One region of the Vogesella sp. genome, then DNA from elsewhere that is predicted to be linked to it. Evidence: predicted binding sites of a transcription regulator. Region 1 holds the regulator's gene; the other holds the start of a gene.
The links. The regulator sigma-54, encoded in region 1, starts transcription at its own class of promoters, with help from an activator protein. The targets are predictions, from matches to a motif close to CTGGCACGCTTCATGCTT.
Positions count from the first base shown of each region.

Region 1 (4,364 bases):
GATGAACAAGGCCGCCTGCAACAACAACTGGCTACCGGCAAGATGTGGAAGCTGCCGGAGCAAGAACAGGTATACCTGCAACAGATGGACGTGAAGCAGTTTCGTGATGGCCAGCTGGACTACCAGCTGCGCGCCGAGCGTGGCGTGTACAACCGCCGTAATGGCGAAGGCCAGTTCGACGGCAACGTCAATCTGGTACGCCAGGCGCGGGCCGACCAGCGCGCCGTCTACCTGCAAACCGCCACCCTGCAGCTGAACACTCAGACCGGCATTATGCGCAACCAGGCGCCGGTCGCTATAGACGATGGCCTGTCACGCATCCGCTCCAACGGTTTTTACTACAATCACCCGGCTGGACAACTCAAACTGCTGTCCAGCGTAAGGATTACCTATGCACCATAGATTGCTGCTCGCGCTGCTGCTGAGTGCAACCGCCCCCGCTGCGCTAGCCGAAAAGGCAGACAGCAGCAAGCCGATCGAAGTCAATGCCGACAGTGCTGCGCTGGACCAGAAACAGGGCGTCAATGTCTTTGAAGGCAATGTGGTGATTACCCAGGGTACGCTGAGCTTGCGTGCCGACAAAACTGTCACCACCCGTGATGCCAGTGGCCGCCAGAAACTGGTTGCCACCGGCAACCCGGTGCACTTCCGCCAGAAGCTGGACGGCCAGACCGAGTACGTTGATGGCCGTGCCGCACGTGTCGATTACGACTCTGCCAGCAACACTGTCATCCTCACCGGGAAAGCGGTAGTCACCCGCGGCAAAGACATGGTGGCTGGCGAGCTGATCAGCTACAACACCGTGACCGAGGTGTACCAGGTCAAAGGCCAGGGCGCGACCAGCACGGCGCCCAAGGGCAGGGTCACCATTATTCTGCAGCCGCAGGAGAAGCCATGACTCATAGCCGGCTAAGCATCCAGCACCTGAAGAAGACGTTCAAGAAACGTACCGTGGTGCGTGACGTATCGATGGACATCGCCAGCGGCGAGGTTATTGGCCTGCTGGGCCCCAACGGCGCCGGCAAAACCACCAGTTTTTACATGGTGGTTGGCCTCATCGCTGCCGAAGCCGGCGAGATCCTGCTGGATGGCAACACCATTACCCATTTGCCCATCCACAAACGCGCCCGCTTGGGCCTGGGCTACCTGCCGCAGGAAGCGTCGATCTTTCGCAAGATGACGGTAGAAGAAAACATCCAGGCGGTACTGGAAGTCGCCGGCCTGTCCGGCGAAGCACTGGACAAAGAACTGCAGCTGCTGCTGGACGACCTCAATATCGGCCACTTGCGCGAAACTAACGCCATGGCGCTGTCCGGTGGCGAACGTCGCCGCGTGGAAATCGCCCGCGTATTGGCCACCAAGCCGCGCTTCATCCTGCTGGACGAACCATTTGCCGGCGTGGACCCGATAGCCGTAATCGACATCCAGAAAATCATTTCCTTCCTGAAAGAGCGCGGCATCGGCGTGCTGATTACCGACCACAACGTGCGCGAAACACTGCGCATCTGCGACCGTGCCTACATCATCTCCGAAGGCCGCGTACTGGCCTCCGGCTTGCCGGACGAACTGGTCAACAACGAACAGGTTCGCCAGGTTTACCTGGGCGAGCATTTCCACCTGTAAGCGAAATGAAGCAAACCCTCCAGCTCAAAGTCAGCCAGCAACTCACGCTCACCCCGCAACTGCAGCAATCGATCAAGCTGCTGCAGATGTCCACGCTGGAGCTAGCCAGCGAACTGGAACGCTATCTGCTGGACAACCCGCTACTGGAACGCAGCGACGGCAGCGACAGCCCCAATGGCGACGCAGAAGCACCGGTAGCGGAAAGCAGCAATGACACTGCAGAAGACCGTAGCCAGGACAGCATGGAGCTGTCCGACTGGGGCAGCGGCAGTGGCGGTGGCAGCCATGACGGTGACGACGAGTTCGACCCGATACTGAACGCGCCGTGCCGCCCCACCCTGCGCGAACACCTCACCGCGCAAATGGGCGAAACCCAGCTGGGCCGGCGCGACAGCGCGCTGATGGCGCTGCTGATCGACGAGCTGGATGAAGACGGCTACCTGGTTACAACGCTGGAAGACATCGCTGCGGAACTGCCGTTGGAGCTGGATGTCGAGGTAGAAGAGCTGGAAACGCTGCGCAAGCTGATGATGCAGTTCGAGCCCGCCGGCATCGGCAGCCGCCATCTGGGCGAGTTCCTGTTGTTGCAGCTGACAGCACTGCCCGCCAGCACGCCGTCGCTGCCGCTGGCGCGTACGCTGGTGGCCGAACATCTGACGCTGCTGGGCAACCGAGATTATGCCCGCCTGAAAAAACTGCTGGGCCTGGGCGAAGCTGAACTGCGTGCTGCCCACGCCCTGATTGCCACTTTGCGCCCGCGGCCAACCAGCGGTTTTGACCAGGGCGAGACACATTATGTGGCGCCAGACATCCATGTGGTACGGCGCGGCGGACGCTGGGTTGCCCAGCTAAACCGGGCATCGGTGCCAAAACTTCAGGTAAATCAGCTGTATGCAAACATGCTGCAGCAAAAGGATAGCAGTCACAACCTTTCAGGGCAGTTGCAGGAGGCCAGATGGCTGGTAAAAAACATCCAGCAACGGTTTGACACTATCCTGAAAGTGTCGGAATCTATAGTCGAAAGGCAGCAAGCGTTCTTTGAACACGGTGAAGTGGCCATGCGCCCGCTGATCCTGCGCGATATCGCAGACGAGCTGGGATTGCATGAATCCACCATTTCCAGGGTGACGACGCAGAAGTACCTGCTGTGCAGCCGCGGGCTGTTCGAGCTGAAATACTTCTTCGGCAACGCACTGGAAACGGACAGTGGCGGAGAGTGCTCTGCCACCGCCATCAAGGCGCTGATCCGCCAGATCATCGATGCCGAAGACAGCAAGAAGCCGCTGTCGGACAGCGCCATCGCCGACAAGCTCACGGCACAGGGCATACAGGTTGCCAGACGCACTGTCGCCAAGTATCGTGAAGCTATGCAGATTCCGCCAGTTAGCCTTCGCAAGGCCCTATAGCAGTGCCAAAAACACCGGTGCGGCCAGCCCGACCGCACCGCTAACAGAAGGAGTCAGGGTATGAACCTCAAAATTACCGGTCTGCACCTCGAAGTTACCCCATCCATCCGTGAATACATCGAGAGCAAACTCGAACGCATCACCCGCCACGTCGACAATGTGATTGGCATTACGGTGACGCTATCGGTAGATAAACTGGTACAAAAAGCGGAGGTCAATGTGCATCTGGCAGGTAAAGACATCCATGTCGAATCGGAAGAAGCTGACATGTATGCCGCCATCGATACACTGATGGACAAACTGGACCGCCAGGTTCTGAAGTTCAAGGAGAAACAAACCGAGCATCGCGTCAGTGCACAGCAGATCAGTGCCGAACTGTAAGGTGATGCAGTAACTTTAACGGGAGCCAGTGGCTCCCGTTTTGCATTGGTGCACGCGGGCAGGAATTCTATTGCCGGCGATGGGTCTGAAGCCATAACACGTGACATCCCCCACAACGACTGTACCGCACACCCTGCTGCCCTATTGCAAACAGCAGACTCGGCGTAGAATGGCGGACGGTTTTTTCTGGCAAATGCAAATCATGAGCTTGATCGGCAAGATTCTTCCCCAGCAGAACGTGCTGGCCGATGTGGATGTATCCAGCAAGAAGCGCCTGTTCGAACAGGTAGGTTTGTTGGTGGAAAACAGTCACGGTATCGCGCGCAGCGAGATCTTTGACAGCCTGTTTGCCCGCGAGAAGCTGGGCTCCACCGGCCTGGGGCAAGGCGTGGCCATCCCGCACGGGCGGGTCAAGGGTCTGAAAGAAGCCACCGGCGTGTTCATCCGCCTGGCCAGCCCTATCCCGTTCGACGCACCGGACGGCAAACCGGTAAACCTGCTGTTCGTGCTGCTGGTACCGGAACAAGCGACCGACTTGCACTTGCAGGTGCTGTCCGAGCTGGCCCAGCTGTTTTCCAGCCGCAGCCTGCGCGACAAGATGGCAGTATGCGATACCGACACCTTGTACGCCCTGCTGACCGGAAACCCCGCCCATGCCTAATATCAGCGTGCGCCGGCTGTACCAGGACAACAAACACAAGCTCAGCCTGAGCTGGGTTGCCAGCCGTGCCGGGTCGGACAACCTCATTTCCAACGAGGAACAGCGCCCGACACAGGCACTGGTCGGCCACCTGAACTTCATCCACCCCAACCGGGTGCAGGTACTGGGCCTGGCCGAATCCGAATACCTGAACAAACTGGAACAAGCTGCCGCCCGCACCGCACTGGACCAGCTGTTCCACAAAAACATGGCTGTGGTCATCGTGGCCAACGGCCAACCGGTGCCGCGCCTGC
Region 1 covers NZ_JBKBHK010000005.1:249,257-253,620, forward strand. Annotated here, with positions in the region: gene lptC (LPS export ABC transporter periplasmic protein LptC) at 1-402, shown strand, start outside; gene lptA (lipopolysaccharide transport periplasmic protein LptA) at 392-898, shown strand; gene lptB (LPS export ABC transporter ATP-binding protein) at 895-1,623, shown strand; gene ACK4FZ_RS08680 (RNA polymerase factor sigma-54) at 1,629-3,029, shown strand; gene hpf (ribosome hibernation-promoting factor, HPF/YfiA family) at 3,090-3,410, shown strand; gene ptsN (PTS IIA-like nitrogen regulatory protein PtsN) at 3,613-4,071, shown strand; gene hprK (HPr(Ser) kinase/phosphatase) at 4,064-4,364, shown strand, end outside.

Region 2 (4,364 bases), on a different contig from region 1:
GGTAGCCTGCAGGAAAGCGTAGATCACGGTGCTGCCGACAAAATTCATGCCGGCTTTCTTCAGCGCCTTGCTTACCTGGTCGGACAGCGGCGTGCTGGCCGGTACCTCTGCCAAAGTAGCCCAGTGGTTCTGCACCGGCTGGCCGTCCACCTGCGCCCACAGCCAGGCGGCAAAGCTACCGTGTTCGCGCTGCATGGCCAGAAACACCCGTGCGTTGCGGATGGCGCTGTTCACTTTCAGCCGGTTGCGCACGATGCCCGGGTCCTGCAACAGGCGCTCGACGTCGGCGTCGGTCATCGCCGCTACCTTCACCGGATCGAAGTCATGGAACACGCGGCGGTAATGCTCGCGCTTGCGCAGGATGGTGATCCACGACAGCCCGGCCTGCGCGCCTTCCAGTATCAGCATCTCGAACAGCTTGTGGTCGTCGTGTACCGGTTTGCCCCATTCGTGGTCATGGTAGGCCATGTATAGCGGGTCGTCGCCGCACCAGCCGCAGCGTGTCAGTTCAGTCATGCATTTTCTCCAGGTCTTCCAGTGCCAGCAGCAAGCGCAGGCGGTCGTCGCGCGCTACCTGCTGCCAGTGGCGGCCGCTCAGCGCGCCTTCCAGCGCCCATAGCAGGTTCAGGCTGGCGTGTTGCCCGCTGCGCTTCACTTGCAGGTAAGCAGCAACGGCGCCCAGCTGGCGCAAGGCGGCAAGGTCGGCAATGCCGGCGGCCTGCAACAGCCGCCACGAGGCCGGGCCGAGGTTGGCGGTAGCGTTCATGCCGCCAGTGTAACGCGGCGCTGCTGCCAGCGTGGTGTCAGTGGCATGGCACAAACCTTGCTGCGTATGTGGCCAATCCACCCGAAGGACAGGTTACCCATGTTAAGCGTCATGCTGGTCAACGATGGCTCCGGCAAGGCCGCCGCGCTGAAGGAAGCGCTGGCGGCGGCAGGCGTGCGCGTGGTGGCCGAGGTGGCGGCCAACCTGCAGCTGGCCGACATGTTGGCTGCGGCCCGGCCCGACGTAGTGCTGATCGACAGCGACGCGCCGTCGCGTGACATGCTGGAGCAGGTGTGCGTGATGGGCGCCCGCCACGGCCAGCCGGTGGTGATGTTCACCGACGACAGCCGCCGCGACACCATCCGCGCCGCGCTGTCGGCCGGCGTGGCCGCCTACGTGGTGGGCAGCGTGGAAGCCGCCCGCATCCAGCCCTTGCTGGAGGTGGCCATCGAGCGTCACCAGCTGGAGCAGACACGGCGTAGCGAGCTGGCCAGCGCGCAGCAGCAGCTGGCCGAGCGCAAGGTAATCGAAAAAGCCAAGGGCCTGCTGATGCAGATGAAAGGCCTGGACGAGCAGACCGCCTACAAGCAGCTGCGCGAACGCGCGATGCAACAGCAAAAGCGGCTGGCCGACGTGGCGCAGGAGATCATCAGCCTGGCCGAATGGCTGCAAGGCTGAGCTGCGCTGGTGCGTGGCCGCGCTATTGCGGTGCACAAACTACGCCGGCAGGTAGCAAAACACGGTTTCAAGGCTGGCACGGCACTTGCTGACGTGACAGCAGGCGCAAGGTAGCGCCAACACATTCAACAGGAAGGTGCCAACGGCGGCGCAAGCCTGGGAGTACGGACAACGGCGTCCGTTGCCCTTTCTGACGAGAGGGCGACGGACGCTTTTCTTTTGTGGCTACCGCTTAGGAGCAAACATGAAAACGCGTCAGCAACCCGATACCCACACCCTGGCGGCCGCCCGCCGCGACTTTCTCAAGGGAGCCTTGTCACTGATGGCCTCTACCGCCTTGCCCGCCGGCTTTGCCCTGCAAGCGCTGGCTGCCCCTGTGGGCAAACCGGAAAAAACCGAAGTCAAGGTGGGGTTCATCCCGCTGACCGACTGTGCTTCGGTGATCGTGGCCTCGAAGATGGGCTTCGACAAGAAATACGGCATCACCATCGTGCCGTCCAAGGAAGCCAGCTGGGCGGCAGTACGCGACAAGCTGGTCAACGGCGAGCTCGACGCCTCGCACGCGCTGTACGGCATGATCTACGGCGTGCACCTGGGCGTGGGCGGCCCCAAGAAAGACATGGCGGTGCTGATGACGCTGAACCAGAACGGCCAGGGCATCACGCTTTCCAACCAGCTGAAAGAGAAGGGCGCCACCACCGGCCCGGCGCTGGCCAAACTGATCAAGGCCGAGCCGCGCGAGTACACCTTTGCCCAGACTTTCCCCACCGGCACCCACGCCATGTGGCTGTATTACTGGTTGGCCGCGCACGGTGTGAACCCGCTGACAGACGTGAAAACCATCGTGGTGCCGCCGCCGCAGATGGTGGCCAATATGCGCGTAGACAATATGGACGGCTACTGCGTGGGCGAGCCGTGGAACGCCCGCGCCATCGCCGACGGCATCGGCTTCAGCGTGGCCACCACGCAGCAGATCTGGCCCGACCACCCTGAAAAAGTGCTGGGCACCACCGGCGACTGGGTGAAACAGAACCCCAATACCGCCCGTGCGCTGGTGGCAGCGCTGCTGGAAGCCTCGCGCTACATCGACGACGTGAAAAATCGCGCGGCAGTAGCCAAGCTGATCGCCGACAAGGCCTACGTCAACGCGCCGGAGCCGGTGATCGAAGGCCGCTTCCTGGGCGCCTACGAAGACGGCCTGGGCAAGAAATGGCAAGACCCCAAGCTGATGAAGTTTTTCGACGGCGGCAAGGTCAACTTCCCCTACCTGTCTGACGGCATGTGGTTCCTGACCCAGCACAAGCGCTGGGGCCTGCTGAAAGCCGACCCCGACTACCTGGCGGTGGCCAAGCAGATCAACCAGATTGCTGTCTACAAAGACGCCGCCGCCATGGCCCGCGTGCCGGTGCCGGCCAGTGACATGCGCAGCAGCAAGCTGATCGACGGCGTGGTGTGGGACGGCAAGAACCCGGCTGCCTACGCTGCCAGCTTCAAGATCAAGGCCTGAGGAGGTGTGACATGACTGTTGCCAAACCCGTTGCGGCCAACCTGGCATTGCCGCGCCGCCGCAAGCCGGCGTCGCCGGTAGCCCGCCTGGCCGCCACCCCGCTGGTGGCACCGCTGGTGCCGCTGCTGCGCGCCGTGGTGCCGCCCTTGCTGGGCCTGCTGGCCTTTCTGTTGCTGTGGACGCTGGTGTCGCAGCTGAGCAAGGGCAGCTTGCCCGGCCCGGTCAGCACCTGGGCCTCGGCACGCGAACTGTTTGCCGACCCGTTCTACCAGAACGGCCCCAACGACCAGGGCATAGGCTGGAACATCCTGATGTCGCTGGGCCGTGTCGGCGCCGGTTTCGGCATGGCGGCGCTGGTGGGCATTCCGCTGGGCTTCATGATCGGCCGCTTCGATTTTCTGGCGCGCATGACGGCGCCGGTGATCAGCCTGCTGCGCCCGGTCAGCCCACTGGCTTGGCTGCCGATCGGCCTGCTGGTGTTCAAGGCCGCCAGCCCGGCGTCGATCTGGGTGATCTTCATCTCCAGCATCTGGCCGATGATCCTCAACACCGCCGCCGGCGTACGCGCCGTACCGCAGGACTACCTGAACGTGGCGCGCGTGCTGCGGCTGTCGGAATGGAAGGTATTTACCGTTATCCTGCTGCCGGCCACGCTGCCGCATATGCTGACCGGCGTGCGGCTGGCGGTGGGCACGGCCTGGCTGGTGATCGTGGCCGCCGAAATGCTCACCGGCGGCGTAGGGCTGGGCTTCTGGGTGTGGGACGAATGGAACAACCTGAACGTGGAGCACATCCTGATCGCCATCTTCGTGGTGGGGCTGGTGGGCTTGTTGCTGGAACAAGCCCTGGTATGGCTGGCGCGCAAGGCCAGCTTCGGGCAGGAGAACTGACATGGACCGCTTTGTCGAGCTGGAAAACATCCACAAGCACTTTGATACCAAAAAAGGCCGCTTCGTCGCGCTGCAGGACGTCAACCTCACCATCCGCCAGGGCGAGTTCGTGTCGCTGATCGGTCACTCGGGTTGTGGCAAGTCCACGGTGCTCAACATCATCGCCGGCCTGCTGGACCCGAGCGACGGCATTGCGCTGTGCAACGGCCGCGAAATCGACGGCCCCGGCCCCGAGCGCGCAGTAGTGTTCCAGAACCACAGCCTGCTGCCGTGGCTCACTTGCTACGGCAACATCCTGCTGGCGGTGGAACGCGTGTTCGGCAGCAAGGAAAGCAAGGCACAGTTGGCCGCACGCACCGACGCCGCGCTGGCGCTGGTGGGCCTGCAGCACGCCCGCGACAAGCACCCGCACGAGATCTCCGGCGGCATGAAGCAGCGGGTGGGCATTGCCCGGGCGCTGGCGATGGAGCCCAAGGTGCTGCTGATGGACGAGCCGTTCGGCGCGCTGGACGCACTGACCCGC
Region 2 covers NZ_JBKBHK010000012.1:13,063-17,426, forward strand. Annotated here, with positions in the region: gene ACK4FZ_RS13600 (DNA-3-methyladenine glycosylase I) at 1-516, opposite strand, end outside; gene ACK4FZ_RS13605 (TfoX/Sxy family protein) at 509-820, opposite strand; gene ACK4FZ_RS13610 (ANTAR domain-containing response regulator) at 866-1,444, shown strand; gene ACK4FZ_RS13615 (CmpA/NrtA family ABC transporter substrate-binding protein) at 1,689-2,951, shown strand; gene ntrB (nitrate ABC transporter permease) at 2,963-3,841, shown strand; gene ACK4FZ_RS13625 (ABC transporter ATP-binding protein) at 3,843-4,364, shown strand, end outside.
Region 2: the regulator sigma-54 is predicted to act here: its motif matches at 1,518-1,535, upstream of ACK4FZ_RS13615 (CmpA/NrtA family ABC transporter substrate-binding protein).